3 regions of the Paenibacillus sp. PK3_47 genome follow, and region 1 is predicted to be linked to each of the others. Evidence: predicted binding sites of a transcription regulator. Region 1 holds the regulator's gene; each other region holds the start of a gene.
What was found. The regulator Rex, encoded in region 1, represses fermentation and respiration genes when NADH is low (regulators of the CRP and FNR family bind a similar motif). The targets are predictions, from matches to a motif close to TTGTGAAATATTTCACAA.

Region 2: C2I18_RS23720 (DUF1641 domain-containing protein) is a predicted target of Rex. The motif match lies at 2,248-2,265, and genes of this name have one in related genera.
Region 3: pflB (formate C-acetyltransferase) is a predicted target of Rex. The motif match lies at 4,437-4,454, and genes of this name have one in related genera.

Annotation. Positions count from the first base shown of each region.
Region 1 covers NZ_CP026029.1:359,296-366,523, reverse strand. The annotation lists gene dinG (ATP-dependent DNA helicase DinG) at 1-674, shown strand, start outside; gene C2I18_RS01695 (redox-sensing transcriptional repressor Rex) at 863-1,516, shown strand; gene C2I18_RS01690 (amidohydrolase) at 1,503-2,801, shown strand; gene C2I18_RS01685 (cell wall elongation regulator TseB-like domain-containing protein) at 2,823-3,341, shown strand; gene C2I18_RS01680 (hypothetical protein) at 3,917-4,459, shown strand; gene C2I18_RS01675 (AAA family ATPase) at 4,452-5,954, shown strand; gene C2I18_RS01670 (3-hydroxyacyl-CoA dehydrogenase family protein) at 6,087-6,959, shown strand; gene C2I18_RS01665 (acetate/propionate family kinase) at 6,956-7,228, shown strand, end outside.
Region 2 covers NZ_CP026029.1:5,462,299-5,469,526, forward strand. The annotation lists gene C2I18_RS23705 (EFR1 family ferrodoxin) at 1-753, shown strand, start outside; gene C2I18_RS23710 (hypothetical protein) at 750-1,382, shown strand; gene C2I18_RS23715 (nitroreductase family protein) at 1,463-2,080, opposite strand; gene C2I18_RS23720 (DUF1641 domain-containing protein) at 2,406-2,840, shown strand; gene C2I18_RS23725 (NAD(P)/FAD-dependent oxidoreductase) at 2,881-4,059, shown strand; gene C2I18_RS23730 (SGNH/GDSL hydrolase family protein) at 4,230-4,859, shown strand; gene map (type I methionyl aminopeptidase) at 5,111-5,857, shown strand; gene C2I18_RS23740 (DJ-1/PfpI family protein) at 5,895-6,479, shown strand; gene C2I18_RS23745 (Rrf2 family transcriptional regulator) at 6,577-6,999, shown strand.
Region 3 covers NZ_CP026029.1:588,945-596,172, reverse strand. The annotation lists gene C2I18_RS02855 (alpha/beta hydrolase) at 299-1,096, shown strand; gene adhE (bifunctional acetaldehyde-CoA/alcohol dehydrogenase) at 1,660-4,281, shown strand; gene pflB (formate C-acetyltransferase) at 4,542-6,803, shown strand; gene pflA (pyruvate formate-lyase-activating protein) at 6,939-7,228, shown strand, end outside.

The DNA of each region.
Region 1 (7,228 bases):
ATTACCGGGAGCAGGCGCTGCTTGTTATTCCGCGTGATTTTCCGAGCGTCAAGGGCAGCATAGGCGATGCCAGGTTTGTCGACAAGCTTGTCCATTCCCTGGCCGAAGCGGCAGTGGCTACCAAGGGGCGCATGCTCGTGCTGTTCACCTCCTACCGCATGCTGCGGCAGGTGTATGAACCGCTCAAGGAGGTGCTTGCTTCAGAAGAAATTGCCGTGCTGGGCCAGGGCGTCGAGGGCGGCAGCCGCAACAAGCTGATCCGGCGTTTCCAGGACAGTCCGGCCGCAGTGCTGCTTGGAACAAGCAGCTTCTGGGAAGGCGTAGATATTCCCGGTGAGGCGCTGACCTGCCTGGCGATTGTCAGACTGCCGTTCCAGCCGCCTAACCATCCGCTGGCCGAAGCCAAAGCGGAGCTGCTGCAGGCCCAGAAGAAAAATCCGTTCATGAAAATGTCTGTGCCGCAGGCGGTGATCCGGTTCAAGCAGGGCTTCGGACGTCTGGTGCGTACCGCCCAGGACCGCGGAATTGTCATCGTCTATGATACGAGAGTGATTGAGTCCAATTACGGCAAGTACTTCCTGTATTCGCTGCCGGGACCAAAGATGGAGCATATGCTGACCGATCAGATGGTTCCGCGGATTGCGGAATGGCTGGATGACGGCGGCGCTTCCTGAACGACTGCTAATGCTGGCGGCTTGCCGCCTGCTGATTAACCCGTCATGCCATTGTTTATATTTATATCATTGTCTTTAGTCCGTTAGTGCGGTGCTTTGTGAGATGTGTTCCTGGTAACATAAGGTTCACCGCATTAACGGTTATGATCTATATATTGACTGTTCATCTTACATTAGGAGGAGAATACATGAAATCGGAAAAAATATCTGAGGCGGTTGTCCGCAGACTTCCTGTATACCTGCGATTCCTGAATGATCTCCAAAAGCGTGAAATCGCTACCGTGTCTTCCCAGGAGCTGGGGCAGAAGCTCGACCTGAATCCGGCACAGATCCGCAAGGACCTGGCCTATTTTGGTGATTTTGGCCGCAAGGGCATCGGCTATGATGTTTCTTACCTGATCGAAAAAATCCGCCACATCCTCAAGCTGGACCAGCAGATCAACGTGGCTCTGGTAGGTGCCGGTAATCTCGGTCACGCCCTGTCCAATTACAATGCTTATCTGAAGGATACGATGAAGATCACAGCCGTATTTGATTCTTACGCACCCAAGATCGGGCAGAAGATCAACTCTCTGACGGTCCAGCCTATGGAAGAGCTGGGCAAAACGATCCGTGAGCAGGGAATCCGCATCGGTATTATTACGGTACCGGACAGTGAAGCCCAGGCTGTAGCAGATATTCTGGTGGAGTCAGGGATTGAAGCCATTTTGAATTTTGCCCCGGTTATCCTGAAGACCCCGTCCAATATCCGGATACATGCGGCCGATTTTACGACCGATCTGCAGAGTCTGGCCTATTATTTGCACGATGGAAAGGAAGAAACAGCAAATGAGCAGCAATAAGACAGTCATTAACGGACGTTTTCTGGTTCCGGGAAGCCATCAGCCGGTTCTGAACGGATACATGACTATAGAAAACGATTTGATAACGTACATAGGAGAAGAGAAGCCCGTTATTGAAGACGGTGTGAGCACGATAGACGGCAGCAGGCTCCTGTTCATGCCTGGTCTGGTCAATACGCACGGTCATGCGGCAATGTCCCTGCTGCGCGGCTACGGGGATGATATGGTGCTGCAGGCCTGGCTGCAGGAAAAAATGTGGCCGATGGAAGAAAAGTTCACCGGTGAAGATGTATACTGGGGTACAGCTCTGTCTGTCCTGGAAATGCTCAAGGGCGGTACAACCACCTTCCTGGACATGTATGACCATATGGACCGGGTAGCCCGGGTAGTTGAGCAATCCGGCATCCGTTCAGTGCTGATGCGCGGTGTCATCGGATTGTGCCCGGAGGATGTGCAGAACCATAAGCTCGCGGAAGCCATCCGGTTTGCACAAGACTGGCACGGCAAGGCGGACGGCAGAATTACCACGATGATGTCGCCGCATGCCCCTTATACCTGTCCTCCCGACTTTTTCGTGAAATTTGTACAGGCAGCCCATGATCTGGATCTGCCGATGCATACACATATGTCCGAGACCCGTCATGAAGTAGAGCAGAATGCGGCTGATTACGGCCTGCGCCCTGTGGCTCACCTGGAGAAGCTGGGAATGTTCACGCGTCCTTCAATCATCGCTCACGGCGTTCATCTGAACGATGAGGAAATTGACATTCTCGCCCGCTACAAGGTCGGGGTTTCGCATAATCCGGGAAGTAACCTGAAGCTCGCCAGCGGTGTGGCACGTGTGCCGGAGCTGTTGAGAGCCGGTGTTCCCGTATCTCTTGGAACAGACGGTGCGGCCAGCAACAATAACCTGGACATGTTTGAAGAAATGCGTCTCGCTGCTCTCATTCATAAAGGGGTAAGCGGAGACCCGACAGCGGTTCCGGCACCTGAGGCGCTGCTGATGGCTACCGAATACGGTGCCCGGTCGGTGTTCCTCGACAATGTGGGCCGGCTTGCACCGGGAATGAAGGCGGATTTTATCGCTATCGATATCGATCAGCCGCATCTGCTGCCGCATACGGATCTTCTGTCCCATGTGGTCTATTCGGCCAGTGCCAAGGATGTGGAGCATGTCTGGGTGAACGGTCTGCAGGTTGTGAAGCACGGTCAATGCCTGACCCTGGATGAGGAAGAAATCCGCCGCAAAGCCCAGGAGACCTTTGAAGGGCTGCTGAAACGGTAATATAAGGAAAGGGAGCTGCACTTGAAGAAGAGGAGAAAATGGCTTCTGCTTGGCATAGCCCTGTTTCTGCTCCTGCTGTTCGGATTAAGCCAGTTCTATGCCTATATCATGAAGGACCAGTGGAATGAACGCAGTAAAGCTGAGGAAGTCGCCATGAACCAGGCAGGCTTGACTGATATTACTGAAGCGAAGAAGTCCGTCTGGGACGAAAACGCGATTTACTGGGTGGTTACAGGCCAGAACGGTGCGGGGACGGAAATGATGGTCTGGGTGCGTTTTACTACGGAAGGCGAGCCTGCAGGAGGCGTAAATGATATTTATGCGGCGGAAGTTGCGGGCGGAACGTCGGAAGAACAGATCCGTACGGCCCTAGCGGCCGAGCTGCCGGGAGTTGAGATCAAACGGCTGTTGCCGGGAGTCTATAACGGGGAATATGCGTGGCAGGTGTTTTACAGGGATAAAGAGCGGTATTACTACAAATTCTACCGCTTTGCTGACGGGGCAGCCATCGGGGAAGGGTACAGCTTACCGAACAGCTAAAAGTTAGGGCGTTACTAGAATGTACAGCAGGGGGCGGGAAGACGGCCGCCTGCTGTTTTTATGCTGATTTAAGGGCATTAATGCCATAACGGGGGGGGGATTGAACTGCATTATTTTACAGTCTATCTGATGTGCTTGGCTGCCGGGCTCCTGATGATTTGGTCGGGAAAAAGAAACGGGCGCAAAGGAGTCAAGTTTCAGGGATTCGCCCTGGTGTCTTTCTTGTTAGCACTGCCTGTCTTAGCCTTTAGTGCCGGTCTGCTCACCGCTTTGAGTGATTGATGTACATAAAGTATAGCATTAGATATATACCGAAAAGACATGGTGAGAGCTTAATCATCCATGTCTTTTTGCCGATATAGAGGAGAAGACGGTTTGTCAACCCAAAAATTAGTATCAAAAATTTTAAATATTTTCACAATTATATTATAAATCGTATATACACCTGTGATATACTACTATTTGTATTAAGACATGCTTAAGAGCATGTCAGTCTCGGAAGAGCGCTAGACACGCTGTTTGGTTTAACATAAATATAGTAATAATGCTGTTCATCATTGAGAGGAGGACGTTCATTGAAACTTCGTCTTGTACCTGTACTGCTGACGTCTTTGTTGTCTGCTGCACTGTTGTTCGGGGGCTGGTATGCTTACCGCCAGTTTGCTGTACAGGAGCCGCTGCAGAAAATTGTATCATCCTATGAAGGAGTTAATGATTCACATATAACTATTAACCGCAACCAGGTCACTTTGAAACTTGATCTTGCACCAGGCACCAAATTGAAAGAGCTCGTGCAGTACGTGAACCTGGAAGGAAAGTCGGCTATTGGCGGCCGTTCACTTAAGCTGGATGTGACTCAGAAATCGAATGATCTGCTGGATGAGTATTGGGATAAGGCCATGTTCTCTGTTGCAGAAGCGATGGAAGGCCGCAAGTATACACTTATACCTACTGAGCTTGATGGACTGAAAGAGCAGTATCCGGAATATCAGAATGTGATAGCAACCACTGAAATTGATGACAATAATGTATACGTAAGCCTGAGCAATGGCACTGACAGCAAATTTATTATTTTACCGCGTACTGCGGCAACGTTAGGAGCGTGGACCAATGCCTAAGTATTGGAAAGAAGTGCTCATCGGTTTTGCGCCCGTCATGCTGATTTTTATGGCATTTGTGGGGATTAATATTTTTCCGGTGATTATCGCTGCAGGGATGGTTGGCGCTTTGCTTGTGCTGGCTCATCTGCGCGGCGGACTGGCTGTTAACGCAGGGGCTGACAAGAAACGCAAGAAGAACGGTCCGGCCAAGCTTACCTTTGAAGAAATCGGCGGTCAGGATAATGCCAAGCAGGAGCTGCGTGAAGCGCTGGATTTTCTGATCCGGCATGAGGAAATCAGCAAATTCGGCATTCGTCCGCTTAAAGGGATCCTGCTTACAGGCCCTCCGGGGACAGGGAAGACGCTGATGGCCAAAGCTGCGGCACATTATACCAATTCTGTGTTCGTTGCGGCATCTGGCAGTGAGTTTGTAGAAATGTATGTGGGTGTCGGTGCAGGCCGCATCCGTGATTTGTTCAAGGATGCCCGCAACCGTGCTGTCAAAGAGAACAAGCAAAGCGCAATTATTTTTATTGATGAAATTGATGTTATCGGCGGTAAACGTGAAGGCGGACAGCAGCGCGAGTATGATCAGACCCTGAATCAGCTGCTGACCGAGATGGACGGGATTTATAACAATGATACGCCGCGCATCCTGCTGGTTGCAGCCACGAACCGTAAGGAAATGCTGGATTCGGCGCTGCTGCGTCCGGGACGTTTTGACCGTCATATTCAGGTGGACATGCCTGACAAGAAAGGCCGCAAATCGATCCTTGATCTGCATGCCAAAAATAAACCGCTGCATCCTGATGTCAACCTGGACAAGATTGCCGAGGAGGCTTACAATTTTTCCGGCGCCCAGCTTGAAAGTGTGATGAATGAAGCTGCGATTTACATGATGCGCGAGAATCTGACCCAGGTTGAGCACCGGCATCTGGCAATGGCAATTGACAAAGTAATGATGGGTGAAAAGACAGACCGCGAAACAAATCAGGAAGAGAAGAAACGGGTTGCCATCCACGAGCTTGGACATGCCATTATGGCAGAGCTGCTGCGTCCTGGCAGTGTCAGCCAGGTAACGCTTACGCCCCGCGGGCAGGCACTGGGCTATGTGCGTCATAACCCGCAGGCTGAGCAGTATCTTTACACCAAGGATTATCTTGAAGACCAGATTATGATTGCGCTGGGCGGAGCCGCTTCAGAAGAGATTTTCTACGGCGGACGGAGTACCGGTTCACGCGGTGACTTTGACCAGGCGCTGAACATTGTGGAAACGATGATGAAGTCAGGTCTTACCTCACTCGGAATCGCCAATCTCCAGATGGTTACAACAGAAGAGCTTATGAAGGAAAACAGCAAAATTCTTGACGAGCTGATGATCCGTACCCGGGAAATGCTTGAGAACCAGCGGCATGTATTTGATTACTGTCTTGACATTTTAATGAAAGAAGAAGTACTCTCTGGAGAGCAATTTCGTTGTCAATTTCGTGACAGCGTTCGTTTACCGGCATAATTCTTTATGCCGGTTATTTTTTTTTACTTTTCAGACATGCTAAGATATTATTATATGTCGGGCTACTTATTTTTTACGACAGACAAGGTACAATACAAAAGTATAGATACCTGAAAGGATGGAGACTTTTTTATGAATTTTAAAAAAATCGGTGTCATCGGCGGTGGCACAATGGGTCAAGGGATTGCTGAAATGCTGGCAGCCAAAGGCCTGGAAGTATTACTGGTGGAGAAAACTTCAGAAAGACTGGACTACTCTTACGACATGATCGAGACAAATCTCGACAAACAGCTCGAGAAATGGGCGATCACCCAGGCAGAGAAGAAGCTGATTCTGGGCCGTATCCAAAAAGTGACACATTTTGCCGAGCTCAGCTCCTGCGATATGGTCATCGAGACCATTACCGAGGATCTGGAAGCCAAGCAGAAAGTATTCAACCAGCTTGATCAAGTATGCCCAAGCCATATTATTCTGGCCAGCAACACGTCAACGCTCAGCTTGACTGAACTTGCCAGCTCTACAATGTATCCTGAACGCGTAATCGGCATGCATTTTATACATCCAGTAGGCAAGGTGGATCTGGTCGAGATTGTACGCGGCCTGAAAACATCCGACACCACTTTTGAAGATACCAAGGCTTTTGTGGACGAGATCGTTGAGAAAAAAGGCGTAATGATTTATGAATCTCCGGGATTTGTAACTTCACGTCTTATTTGTCTCTTCATCAACGAGGCTATGCATGTGCTCCAGGAAGGCGTTGCTTCCCCTGAAGATATTGACGATGCAATGCGCATCGGGTACCAGTTCCAGTATGGACCGCTTGAAATGGCAGACCGCTTTGGTCTGGATTCCGTTCTTGCCGCTCTGGAGAACATGTTCCGTGAATACGGTGAACTGAAGTACCGTCCATCCACTATCCTCAAAAAGATGGTGCGTGCGGGACAACTGGGAATGAAATCAGGCGAAGGCTTCTTCAAGTATGACAAGGATGGTGACCGGGTATGAAAGTATTAGTAATTAACGCAGGAAGTTCTTCTTTGAAATATCAGCTGTATGACATGACGGATGAATCCGTATTGGCCAAAGGTCTTGTAGAGCGGATTGGAATGGACTCCTCCATTCTGAACCACAAACCGACAGGCAAACAGGAAGTGACAGAAGTCAGCGAAATTCTGGAACACACCACAGCCATCCGCAAAGTTCTGGCCAGCCTGACTGACAAAGAACACGGCGTGATTGAATCCATCGATGAGATCAATGCTGTAGGCCACCGC
Region 2 (7,228 bases), 1.7 Mb from region 1:
CTTGGGCACCCGGTGTATGGTTTTGGAGCTTCCAGAATTGCGGAGGAGTTTGCAGCCCGGATTCCGGCAGGCAAGGGAACCGGGGCTTTTGTATTTAAAACCGCATCCTCACCTCATTATGTAAATTACAGTGCTTCAAACCGCATTCTGCTGAAGCTGGACGACAAAGGGTACACAGTTTTTCATAACTCTCTTTTGGCGATGCCCTGCAATTTTTATATGAAATATGACGACCGGCTGAACAAACAGCTGTATCTGACTGCGCTGAAAAAAATAGAGGTGTATGCAGATGAAATCGCCTGTGGAACTCCCCGCAGATTAGAAGTTAATATTGTGCTGGAGAAGATACTCAAGAAAATAGCGGACTGGGAAGAGAAAAAAGCGGGAAAGGCCTTTGGTAGAGGACTGAGGACTACAGAGGACTGCACCATGTGTCTTAAATGCGTTAGAGGGTGTCCGGTATCTAATATTTCTGGTACAGCTGAAAAAATTACCTTCGGTTCAAATTGTCTGCTCTGTATGCGCTGCATCTACTCGTGTCCGCAGCAGGCGATCTTTCCGTCGCGTCTGCGGGGCTCAGTAGTGAAACCATTTAACGGGGGCATTAAGCTGGCTAAATTAATGACTGATCACGATAATGACGGTTGTTTTGTGAACGACCGTTCCCGAGGATATTACAAACATTTCATTGCCTATATCAAGGAATATGAAACTATTCCCCAAGCAGAAGAAGAGGAGCGTACACAGAAATGAAGCTGTTTCAGATAAAGACGGCACCGATTGGTGTTGAACGGATTGCGGAGTATCTGGAAGACAATTATGTATGCATAGGGTACCCGGGGCTGGGCGATTTGGAGTTTGCCGGCCGGGATGAGATCCGCAGCCGGCTGATTCAAGCCGTAGCGGTTCCAGGTGCGGAGATCGAAGCTGCGGCAGAGGCTTTGGATACGTTTGTTCATAGTATGGAGGATGGCGATTATGTGGTGGTTGCAGACGGGGAATGGGTCCATCTGGGTGATCTCGGAGATTACTTCTATGACGATACCTTTGATCAGGCAAAGGACGGCCGCTGCCACCGGCGGGGCGTAACCTGGCTGAAAAGCCTGCCGCGTACAGCAGTAAATCCTGAGATCAGCAAGCTGCTGGCCGAAGAAGCATTTGTCTCCCGCTACACAGGAACGCTGCCATCCGCAAGGCTGGATTTGTGGATCGCCGGTTCATCTGCGGAAACAGCAGGCAGCGCGGAGAACGCGGGTAATAACGTCAAAGTCGATGCAGCTATCATCTCGGAAGCTATAGCTGTTCTCCGGGAGGCGTTGCACAGCAGTGACACGGACAGAAGAGAGCGGGCAGCGATAGCCATTCTTCAGTATGCCAAATAAGCCGGCAAATATGCACAAACACAAAGGGCATTCCGGTACTGATCCGGAATGCCCTTTGTTACACAAGTAAAGACTATAGATCAGATGAACTCGACAAATTCATGAACAGGCTTGCGGTAGCCGCGGGGTCTGATCTTGTGCTTGTTGTCTTTGCCGATCGTAATCATCAGTGCAGGAACGAAATTGTCCGGTACACCGAGTGTAGCGTTAACAGCCGCCGGATCAAAACCGATCATCGGGCACGAATCCCAGCCTTTATCTTTAGCAATCAGCATAAACTGCATCGCTGACAACGAGGCATTGCGGATGGCTTCATCACGCTGGAATTGGTCATTCCCGATATATGAATCATTGATGGATTGGATGGTGCTGTCATACTCCGCCTGGCTCATGGCACCAAGCAGCTTAAGACCGCTGTAGATTTCCGGCGCCTGCAGGTAGGCATTTTTGTCTCCATATACCATGATAACAGCAGAAGCGGTATGAATTTTATATTGATTGTTGGCATCCTTGCGTAGCTGTTCCTTCAGAACCAGATCAGTGATGACTTTATAATGCGTATGCTGCAGATTGGAGCTGGAAGGAGCGAGCCGGGCAAGGGAGAACATTTCCTCCAGCTCTGCACGCGGAATACTGATGTTTTCTACAAAATTCATTGCGGATCGGCGGTTTTGAACCAGTTCTGAAAAGGTACTCATGTTAAATGCCTCCGTTTACGGTATGTATGGGTTAGTAATCATAAATAGCTAATATTTATAAATAAACTTACTATTAGTTACTTACTTGCTAAAGATATCATGGGCGGGAGTTGGCGTCAATAACTAAATCAGCATTATGGAAAAATTATCATTACACAGCATGTAATTTATTAAATATTTCACAAGAGAAGTGATTATAATCACAAAATTAGGGTCTAAAGGCAAAAAGATTGTGACATTTATAACATAATAGGTGTTATAATAGTGGAATGGAGTATGTGTTTTATTATTTAAGCAGTTAAGCTAATGCAGAGGAGAGCACAAAATGTCAGAATCAAACAATCAGACACATCCAGAACAAGTTACAACGAAGTCTAACACCAATGAGAATGTTCTGGACCAGCTTTTGAAGCCCGAGGTTCAGGAATCTTTGACCGTCCTGATCGAGCAGCTTCCGCAGATTACACAGCTTGTGAGCGTGCTGAGCAAATCTGTTGACTTTGTACAATCGGTTGCAACGGACGAAGTACTTAAAAATGATACGGTAGGTGCAATCAAGGAGCTTTCCGAGCCGGTAGTAGGTTCGGTTAAGAATATGGCAGCTACAGTAATTGAGGCGAAGGACCGCGCTGAAGCAAGCAGCGAGACCATCAGCCTTTTTGGTCTGATGAAGATGATCAAGGATCCGCAGGTTCAGAAGCTTCTGCGTTTCATGAACGCCTATCTTCAAGTCAGCGGCGAACGCAGCCAGAGTAAATAGACCTTAATATTTCATACGCAAAGAACGGGGGAAACATCAAATGTCAAAACACATCGTTATTCTTGGAGCAGGTTACGGCGGTTTGCTGAGTGCTTTAACTGTACGGAAATATATGAACAAAGCCGAAGCGAAAGTGACTGTTGTCAACCAGTATCCTACCCATCAGATCATCACTGAGCTTCATCGTCTTGCCGCAGGCAGCGTAGCGGAAAAAGCTGTTGCCATGCCGCTTTCCAAGCTGTTCGCAGGCAAAGATATCGATTTGAAAATTGCCAAGGTAAAGTCCTTCTCAGCAGACAACAAGCAGGTTAAGCTGTCTGACGGTTCGACCCTCACTTATGATGCGCTTGTTGTAGGTTTGGGCAGCGTAACCGCTTATTTCGGTATACCGGGACTGGAAGAGCACAGCATGGTGCTTAAATCCGCTGAGGATGCCAACAAAATTCATGCGCATATCGAAGACCGCATCCGTGAATACTCGAGAACGAAGAACCCGGCTGACGGTACCATCCTTATCGGCGGCGGCGGTCTGACCGGCGTAGAGCTTGTAGGGGAAATTGCCGATGTGCTGCCTCAGCTCACCAGAAAATATGGGGTTGATCAGCAGGAAATCAAGCTCATGCTTGTAGAAGCAGGACCAAAAATTCTTCCTGTACTGCCTGACCACCTGATTGAACGCGCCACTGCAAGCCTTGCTGCCCGTGGAGTTCAATTCTTGACTGGACTGGCTGTTACAAATGTAGCCGGCAATGTCATTGACCTGAAGGACGGACAAAAAATTGTCGCCAATACTTTTGTATGGACCGGCGGCGTTCAAGGGAATCCGCTGGTTGGCGAATCCGGTCTTGAAGTGAACCGCGGCCGTGCCACTGTAAATGAATTCCTGCAATCGACATCCCACAAGGATGTATTTGTTGCCGGTGACAGCGCGGTCCTGTTTGCGCCGGACGGCCGTCCATATCCGCCAACGGCACAAATCGCCTGGCAGATGGGTGAGCTGATCGGATATAACCTGTTTGCACACCTGAACAATAAATCCTTTAATGTGTTCAGCCCGATTAACTCCGGTACACTCGCCAGTCTTGGACGTAAAGACGGTGTGGCCATCGTGGGCGGGAACTCGACTCCGCTGAAAGGTCTGCCTGCGACGTTGATGAAGGAAGCAAGTAACATCCGTTACCTGTCCCACATCCATGCGCTGTTCAGTCTTGCTTACTAAGAGGCAGGCATAATCATTGATTTGCCGCAAATCCCCTTCATATGCGTGAAGGGGATTTTTTGAGTACCTAAATTTAATGTTTTCATAAATTGAAAGTGTTTTCACAGGCAGTGTTTTGCTATAATGGTATTGCTTTATACCCTAAGAAATTCCATAGGAGGCCTTTACAGATGGCATTTAAAGAAAACGATATCATTTTGTTTATCGGGGACAGTATTACGGATTGCGGTCGCAATTATGGGGACCCTTCTTCGCTGGGTACAGGTTATGCACTGATGGCTGCTGCGCGTCTTGGACTGCAGTATCCGGACAAGAATCTCACCTGCATCAACCGCGGAATCAGCGGCAACCGTGCCATTGATCTGCAGCAGCGCTGGGAGAAGGATTGCCTCGAATTGAATCCGACATGGGTCTCAATCTATATAGGCATTAATGACACCTGGCGTTACTATGATTCCGGACAGGAAACAACGGCAGAGGAATTTACAGCAATATACCGTGACCTGATTGAGCGGACCAAGAAAGCCACTGATGCCCGTCTGGTGCTGATTGAACCATTTGTGCTGCCGGTACCGGAAGACCGCAAGGGCTGGCGCCGGGATCTTGATCCGAAAATTCATGCCGTACGGGAACTCGCCCGTGAGTATGGTGCACTCCTCGTTCCGCTGGACGGCCTTTTTGCAGCCGCTTCCGTCAAAGCAGCACCGGCCTACTGGGCAGGAGACGGCGTTCATCCTTCACCGGCCGGTCATGCGCTCATTGCTGATGCCTGGCTGAGAACTGTCGGTGCCATCCGTTAGACAAGCCATTTCTTACCTTTAGACGTGTACATATCAACCGGCCGGGGCGGCTTGCTGCCCTTGAGGGCCGGTTTTTTGTGCGTATAAGAAGTATATATTTAGTGGGGGAAATGTTGCGCTGCTGTATAAGCAGACGGGAATTGGCCATCAGTTTATTCTGTTACTCATAAATGGTATAATCAAAGGATGTCTATGACTGAGAAATAAAAAATAGATCCCCCGCTAACCTACGATGAGAGGAATATGAATATATGATCTGCGATAACGAGCAAGACCTGCAAGGACTTAAGGCAGCGGGCAAAGTAGTGGGCCACACGATTGCCGAGATGAGAAAAAGTGTACAGCCCGGGATGACAACTGCCGAGCTGGATGCAATCGGTGCGGAGATCATGAAGCAGTTCGGGGCCAATTCGGCGCCGCAGGTGACTTATAATTTTCCGGGTGCCACCTGCATCAGTGTGAATGAAGAAGCGGCTCACGGCATTCCGGGTTCCAGAGTAATACAGGCTGGTGATTTAATTAACATCGACGTATCTTTGGAATTGAACGGATATTACGGAGATGCCGGAGCATCTTTTCAACTGCCGCCCTATAATGAGAAGATCGTACATTTATGCCGCAGTGCAGAAGAAACGATGATGAGCGTCATCAACCATCTCAGAGCCGGGATGAAGGTCAATGAGATCGGCCGGGTAATGGAGCTGGAAGCCCGCAAACGCGGGTACAAGGTTGTCCGCAATCTGTGCAGCCACGGAATCGGCAAATCCCTGCATGAAAAGCCTTTTGAAATCCTGCCTTACTATAATCCGCGTGCCGGGGCTGTGCTTAAAGAAGGCCAGGTTATAACAGTTGAGCCTTTCCTCTCGACCGGAGCTGATTTCGTGGAGCAGCAGCCGGACGGCTGGACCCTCAGCGTTGCCGACAACAGCAGGGTAGCCCAGTATGAACATACCATTGTGGTAACCAAAGGCAAGCCCGTTATTCTGACCGGCGTTTGATCACTGCCATCCTATAATATCAAGGGAGGTCTGCCGCTTGCGGATCGCATGTATACTTTTTGACGGAATCACGTTCCTTGACTTTGCCGGCTTCTACGATGTCATATACCGGCTCGGACAATTTGAAGCAGGAAAAGGGCTGGAGTGGGACATATGTGCGCCTGCAGAAGAGATCACGGATGAACTGGGGCTGACTGTCAGGGCAGGAAAGGTGCTGCCGGATTTATCACAGTATGACATGGTTTTTGTGCCTGGAGGCATGGGAACGAGACAGCTCAGATATGATGAGGGCTTCCTTGACTGGCTGCGCGGCGCGGCGGACGTTCAGTATAAAGTATCCGTATGTACGGGTTCCCTGCTGCTCGGTGCTGCAGGATTGCTTCAGGGGCGGAGTGCTACAACGCATCCTTCTGCTTATGAACTGCTGAAGCCGTACTGTGCAAGTGTGATCAAAACCCGGATCGTAAAAGACGGTAACCTTCTCACAGGCGGCGGGGTGTCAACTTCCATTGACATGGGATTGTATGTGCTGTCGCTTCTGGCGGGAGAAGAGGCCATGCTTGCGGTGAAACAGCAGATTGATTACCCCTATATTATGCAGGGCATCATTGAGAAGCAATAAAAGGCAGCGCTGCAAGATTGACAATGGTTCAGAATGTAACTATCATTGTTACATCCCATGCTTGTTTTTTGTTTGAGGCACCAAAGGAGAGATTGACATGAACATCAGCACCAGGTTTGCGGTTGCTATTCATATTTTGACTTTAATAGATGCAAATAAAGAGGGTAAAAGTACTTCCGAATGGATTGCCGGCAGTGTCAATACAAATCCCGTGGTTATACGGCGCATTACTGGTATGCTGCACAAGGCTGGCCTGGTAGATGTCCGTCCGGGAGTGGCAGGCACAAGCCTCAGCCGGGAGGCGTCAGAGATTACGCTGCTGCAGATTTATAAAGCGGTCAATGCTGTGGAGGAAGACTCATTGTTCTCGGTGCATGAACATCCGAACCCGGAATGTCCGGTAGGGAAGAACATCGCCGGAGCGATTGTTCCGGTATTTTCCCTGGCCCAGAAGGCTATGGAGAACGTACTGCAGGAGGTTACACTGGACCAGATCGTGAATCAGATTCCCGTATCCTGACGGAAGATGCGCAAGCTTTAAGGGCCGGAGCCTGATCCGGTCTTTTTTTGCAGCTGTACGGGGTTGAACATTATAGGATGTGTACAAGTGAAGTCAATCAGACAATTTTAAGTAAACCTTCAGCAAGAATTTAGGTGTTTTTAAGGTTGAAAGAGTATAGTAAAGATCTCCACCCCCCAGTGGATTATATATTGCGCAGATCCTGTCGTGCCTCGGCAGGGTCTTTTCC
Region 3 (7,228 bases), 230 kb from region 1:
TCCCTCATTTTGGTTAAGTATTTTCGCGAAAAAGTGTCGAATTTTTAACATTGTGATAATTTTCACTTCGAAACGATGATATTTAGCATGATTTCCTGCTCCAGCAGAGGCCGGATTACTGGGATTGATGCTTATTATAACAGTTGTTTTCGGTGATGGACACCATAAAGGAATTTTGTCTTGTTGAGGGCAGCAAGTGATTGCATGAACGATAAGACCTTGTTAGACTTATGGACAGGAAGTGTGTAACTGCTTTCATTTATGTTATTTAATATTGAGGAAAGCCTGAGGGATGAAGATGGAAACATTATTGCTATGGCCCGGGGGAACTCCGGGCTCGCTCGGTGACAGTCCGGAGGATCTTCCGGCAATTACGCCGTATCTCGTAGAAGGGAAAGGTAACGCGGCTGTTCTGGTGTGTCCTGGAGGCGGCTACGGGATGCGGGCTCATCATGAAGGCCAGCCGGTGGCGGAGTGGCTGAATACGCTGGGAATCTCGGCTTTTGTCCTGCGGTACCGTGTAGCACCCTATAAGTACCCAAGCGCGCTGCATGATGCCCAGAGAGCGCTGCGCACCATCCGGTCCCGTGCAGATGAATATGGCGTTGATCCGGACAGACTGGGCATTCTCGGCTTTTCTGCCGGAGGGCATCTGGCCTCTGCTGCGGGAGTATTGTTTGACCGGGGGCAGGCTGAGGCAGCTGAGCCGTTAGAAAGGTATTCCAGCCGTCCCGATTTTATGATTCTTTGTTATCCAGTCATTACAATGGGGGAGGAATTTACGCACCAGGGCTCGAAAGGCAATCTTCTTGGTGAGAATCCGGATAAGGAAATGGCCAACCGGCTCAGCAGTGAACTGCAGGTCACTGCAGATACTCCGCCGGCATTCCTGTGGCATACCTCGGATGATGCCTCCGTTCCTGTAGAGAACAGTCTCCTGTTCGCAGCTGCATTAAGACGCCATGAGATTCCGTTTGACCTGCATGTATATGCCCATGGCCGCCATGGTCTCGGACTGGCAGATGAAGAGCCTCATACACGCGGATGGACTGACGCCTGTGCTTCCTGGCTTCAGCTGGGCGGGTATACAAAATAGTTTGACCTTTCTGACACTGCGGAGCGAAGGGACTTCAGTTCGCTTGTGCAAGCTAGAGTGACCGATACTAAGAGAATATATTAACTCATTAAAATAGCGGCAGTCCGGGGCAAGACTCTCTCGTCCCTGGCTGCCGCTATTTATAATAGATAAAGTTGGCCGGACTAAAGAAGGAAGAGGATCTTTTTCCGCTTCAGTGGGCGGGGGGGATCCGTGTAAAAATGCGCACGAAACACAATAGAGAGGAATTCTCGGTGTTTTTAAATAAATCTATTGCACAAAGTAGTGCAGACCCCCGGACGTATTGATTCCGCAAAAAGAGTCGGCTTTCTCTGTAAAATCTTAGATTTTAAGTATTATTATTTCTTGTATGAGCATGTATTCATGGGTGGCAGCCCAATAAATGTAATATCAGCCTGAATATGATCGAATGTAAGCGCTTTGAAAACAAATCAAAAAAACTTTAAACTTTGTGAAAGAATTCACTATACAACCCGAAGGGGATGTGATAAGATAAACGTGTAGAGAAAAACAACCTAAAAATTGACAGGAGGACGAGGGAGATGGCAGTAAAGAACGAAGTCGCCGCCCAAGTGAAACAGACCACCGCTGAAGAGTATATTCAGACATTGGTGGATAAAGCAAAGAAAGCTCAGGAAGCGTATATGGCGCTTGACCAGGAGCAGGTTAACACAATCGTTCATGCAATGGCTCTGGCAGGTCTCGACAAACACATGTACCTGGCAAAATTGGCTGTCGAAGAAACAGGCCGCGGAGTATACGAAGACAAAATTACGAAGAACATCTTCTCAACAGAATATATCTGGCACGGAATCAAGTATGACAAAACCGTAGGAGTTATTGAGGATAACCCCTACGACAACTTCCAAAAGATTGCTGAACCAGTCGGAATTGTAATGGGCATCACACCGGTAACCAACCCAACATCCACCACGATGTTTAAAGCTCTGATTGCCGCTAAGACACGTAACCCTATTATATTCGGTTTCCACCCGTCCGCGCAAGAGTGCAGCGCTGCAGCAGCTAAGATTCTGCACGATGCAGCAGTCAAAGCAGGTGCTCCTGAAAACTGCATTCAATGGATTGAAATGCCGACGATGGACAAAACGAACGCACTGATGAACAATCCGGACGTTGCACTGATTCTGGCTACAGGCGGATCGGCAATGGTTAAGGCAGCATACAGCTGCGGCAAACCGGCTCTTGGCGTAGGTCCTGGTAACGTACCGGCCTTCATTGAGAAGAGTGCAGATATTGATCAGGCGGTAACGGATATCATCCTTTCCAAAACATTCGATAACGGTATGATCTGCGCCTCTGAGCAAGCCGTTATTATAGAAGATGCAATTTTTGACCAAGTGAAAAAGAAAATGATCGCGAACGGCTGCTACTTTGTCAATAAAGATGAAGCTGCCAAGCTGACTAACGGCGCGATGAACGTAGAGAAATGTGCAGTTAACCCGGCAATCGTAGGCCAATCGGCAGTGAAAATTGCTGAGATGTGCGGTATCCAGGTACCAGCCGGAACGAAGATTCTGGTTGCTGAAATCGAAGGCGTAGGCCCTAAATATCCGCTGTCGGCTGAGAAGCTGAGCCCGGTTCTGGCCTGCTACAAGGTGAAAAATGCTGACCAAGGTATCGAACGCGCTGCCGAGATCGTTGAATTTGGCGGTATGGGCCACAGCTCGGCGATCCATTCCAATAATGAAGAAGTGATCATGAAATTCTCGAACCGCCTGCAAACCGGACGTATCCTCGTCAACTCGCCTTCGACACATGGCGCAATCGGCGACATTTACAACACGAATATCCCTTCGCTGACCCTGGGCTGCGGATCTTATGGACGCAACTCGGTATCGCAGAACGTTACTGCCATCAATCTGATCAACGTGAAAAGGGTGAATCGTCGTACCGTGAATATGCAATGGTTTAAAGTACCTGACAAGATCTACTTCGAAAAGGGATCCACTCAATACCTGGCCAAAATGCCTGATATCACACGTGTAGCCATTATCACTGACCCAATGATGGTTAAATTGGGATATGTTGAAAGAGTTGAGCACTATCTGCGCCAACGCCAGACTCCTGTAGCGATTGAAGTGTTCTCGGAAGTTGAACCGGATCCTTCGACCACTACCGTGGAGAAAGGTACCGCTATGATGAACAGATTCCAGCCGGACTGCATTATCGCACTGGGCGGCGGTTCACCGATGGACGCTGCCAAAGGAATGTGGCTGTTCTACGAACATCCGGATGTAGACTTCAATAACCTGAAACAAAAATTCATGGATATCCGCAAACGCGTGTACAAATACCCTACCCTGGGCAAAAAGGCGAAATTCGTTGCCATCCCGACAACTTCGGGTACAGGTTCGGAAGTGACCTCGTTCGCAGTTATCACCGACAAAACTGCCGGTGCCAACACCAAATATCCGCTGGCTGACTATGAACTGACTCCAGACGTAGCGATCGTTGATCCGGAATTTGTATACAGTCTGCCAAGAACTGCTGTTGCAGATACAGGTATGGACGTACTGACTCACGCTATTGAAGCTTATGTATCGGTAATGGCCAGTGACTACTCCGACGGTCTGGCAATCAAAGCGATTCAGCTGGTATTCCAGTACCTTGAGAAATCGGCGCTTACTGGTGATAAACTGGCGCGTGAAAAAATGCACAATGCTTCGACACTTGCCGGTATGGCGTTTGCTAACGCGTTCCTGGGTATTAACCACAGCTTGGCGCACAAATGGGGCGGTCAATACCATACGGCACACGGCCGTACAAATGCGATCCTGATGCCGCACGTTATCCGTTACAATGCCAAAAAACCTACGAAGTTCGCTTCGTTCCCTAAATACTCGCACTTCGTAGCTGACGAGCGTTATGCCGAAATTGCCCGTATTCTTGGATTGCCTGCCCGTACTACAGAAGAAGGTGTAACAAGCCTGATCAATGCAATCCGTGAAATGAACAAGAAGCTGGGCATCGAAGAGTCGTTCCAGCAGCTCGGTTTTGATCCTAAGGATTTTGAATCGCGCGTAGACTACCTGGCTGACCGTGCATTTGAAGACCAATGTACTACTGCCAACCCTAAGCTGCCGCTGGTAAGTGAGCTGGCTGATGTGTACCGCAACGCGTTCTACGGAAGATTCGATAATTAATTGGCGATTGTTATATAGAAAATTAGTTTAATGGTTGTTATGGGACGTAAAGGAAGTGACAAATATCACCGGAAAGGTGATATTTGTCACAGTCCTTTTTCAGAAAATAAACTAAAATGTTTATATAAAGAACGGTCCCAGTTATACAGATACGATTGTGAATTTTATAACAACTATAGCGTTGGGATCACGAGACACGGGATTAACCTTCAAGCCCGCGATCTCTACAAATATAATAAATATAAATGGAGGGATTTAGCATGTCGGTGATTGAAAAAGATGTACAAGAAGTGAAATCGGGTTGGAGAAGTTTTGTAAAAGGCAAATGGTCCAAGAAAGTTGACGTAAACGAATTTATTTCCAAGAACATCAAGCCTTATGAAGGAAACGAAGATTTCCTCGTAGGTCCTACCAGCAACACTACTGAACTGTGGAAGATTATCTCCCAGCTGAGCAAGGAAGAAAGAGAAAGAGGCGGAGTATGGGACGTTTCTCTGGACACTGTCTCCACGATTACTTCCCACGCACCTGGCTATATCGATAAGGAAAAGGAACAAATTGTAGGCGTACAGACTGATGCACCTTTCAGACGTTCCATTCAACCGTTCGGCGGTATCAAGATGATGATCGACGCCACCAAAGCTTACGGCTTCGAGCTTCCGAACAACATGATCGAAATGTTCACGAATATCCGCAAAACGCATAACCAAGGCGTATTTGATGCATATACACCAGAAATGAGAGCCGTGCGTAAATCGGGCGTTATCACAGGTCTTCCTGATGCTTACGGCCGCGGACGCATCATCGGCGACTACCGCCGTGTTGCCCTGTACGGTATCGACTTCCTGATCAAAGACAAGAAACAGCAATTGACCGAGCTTGAAGTGGATTCCATGACTGAAGAAGTAATCCGCCTGCGCGAAGAGCTGTCAGAGCAAATCCGCGCTCTGGGCGAGCTGAAAGAAATGGCTGCCGCTCACGGTATGGATATCTCCAAACCGGCGAACAACTTCAAGGAAGCTACTCAATGGGTATATTTCGGTTACCTGGCAGCAGTTAAAGAGCAAAACGGTGCCGCAATGTCCCTGGGCCGCGTATCCTCCTTCCTCGACATCTATGCACAACGCGACTTTGAAGAAGGCACTCTTACTGAAGAGCAAGCACAAGAAATTGTTGACCACTTTGTAATGAAGCTGCGTATCGTGAAATTCCTGCGTACGCCTGACTATAACGAATTGTTCTCCGGTGACCCTACCTGGGTAACGGAATCCATCGGCGGTATGGCTGAAGACGGAACAACACGCGTTACCAAGAACAGCTTCCGCTTCCTGCATACCCTGTACAATCTGGGACCTGCACCAGAACCGAACCTGACTGTACTGTGGTCCGAAAGACTGCCTGAAGGCTTCAAGAAATATTGCGCCAAGGTTTCTATCGAGACAAGCGCGATCCAATATGAGAATGATGATGTAATGCGTCCATACTGGGGTGAAGATTACGCGATTGCCTGCTGCGTATCCCCAATGCGTATCGGTAAACAAATGCAGTTCTTCGGTGCCCGTGCTAACCTGGCCAAAGCTCTGCTGTATGCAATCAATGGCGGTGTAGACGAGAAGTCCGGAGCACAAGTTGGACCTGAATTCCCTGCAATCACTTCCGAGTATCTCGACTACAACGAAGTAATGAAACGCTTCAAACCGATGATGGAGTGGCTGGCCAAGACTTATGTCAACACCCTGAACATCATCCACTATATGCATGACAAATATTCTTACGAACGCATTGAAATGGCGCTGCATGACCGCGACATCCTGCGTACAATGGCTTGCGGTATCGCTGGTCTGTCCGTTGCTGCTGACTCCCTGAGCGCAATTAAATACGCGAAGGTTAAACCGATCCGCAACGAACAAGGTATCGCTATCGACTTCGAAACTGAAGGTGAATTCCCTTGCTACGGCAACAACGATGACGCTGTTGACAGCATCGCTGTTGAACTGGTTGAAACCTTTATGTCGATGATCCGCAAACACAAAACTTACCGTGATGCTATGCCGACTCAATCGGTACTGACGATCACTTCGAACGTGGTATATGGTAAGAAGACCGGTACTACTCCTGACGGACGCAAGAAAGGTGAACCGTTCGCTCCAGGTGCTAACCCAATGCACGGACGTGACAAAAAAGGCGCACTGGCTTCCTTGAACTCTGTTGCGAAGCTGCCTTACTCAGATGCCCAAGACGGTATCTCCAACACGTTCTCTATCGTTCCTAAGGCGCTGGGTAAAGACGAAGAATCCCGGAAGTCCAACCTGGTATTCATGATGGACGGATACTTCCACAACAACGCTCAGCACTTGAACGTTAACGTATTTAACCGTGAACAGCTGATCGATGCTATGGATCACCCTGAGAACTATCCGCAATTGACTGTCCGTGTATCCGGCTATGCTGTTAACTTCATCAAGCTGACCCGCGAACAACAGCTGGATGTTATCAACCGTACGTTCCACGGTACAATGTAATTGATTGAACTGTGTACGACAGTTCCTGTATAAAGTGAAATAGCAGTGAGGTGATACCGCCCTTGGTTCAGGGGCGGTAAAATCTTGCTGAAAATTGATTAAAATTTTAAGTTTTATGGAAAGGATGTCATCCTAATGGCTAATGGACATATACATTCCTTGGAAACCTTCGGTACCGTAGACGGACCTGGTATCCGTTTCGTACTATTCATGCAGGGCTGCCTGCTGAAATGCCAATATTGTCATAATCCGGATACTTGGGGTCTTAATGAAGGTAAAGAAATGAGCATTGAACAGGTACTTGCGGAAATTGAACCTTATCTGAATTATTATAAATCTTCCGGCGGCGGATTGACGGTCTCAGGCGGTGAGCCTACACTGCAGGCCCATTTTGTGAAAAACCTGTTCACTGAAGTAAAGAAACG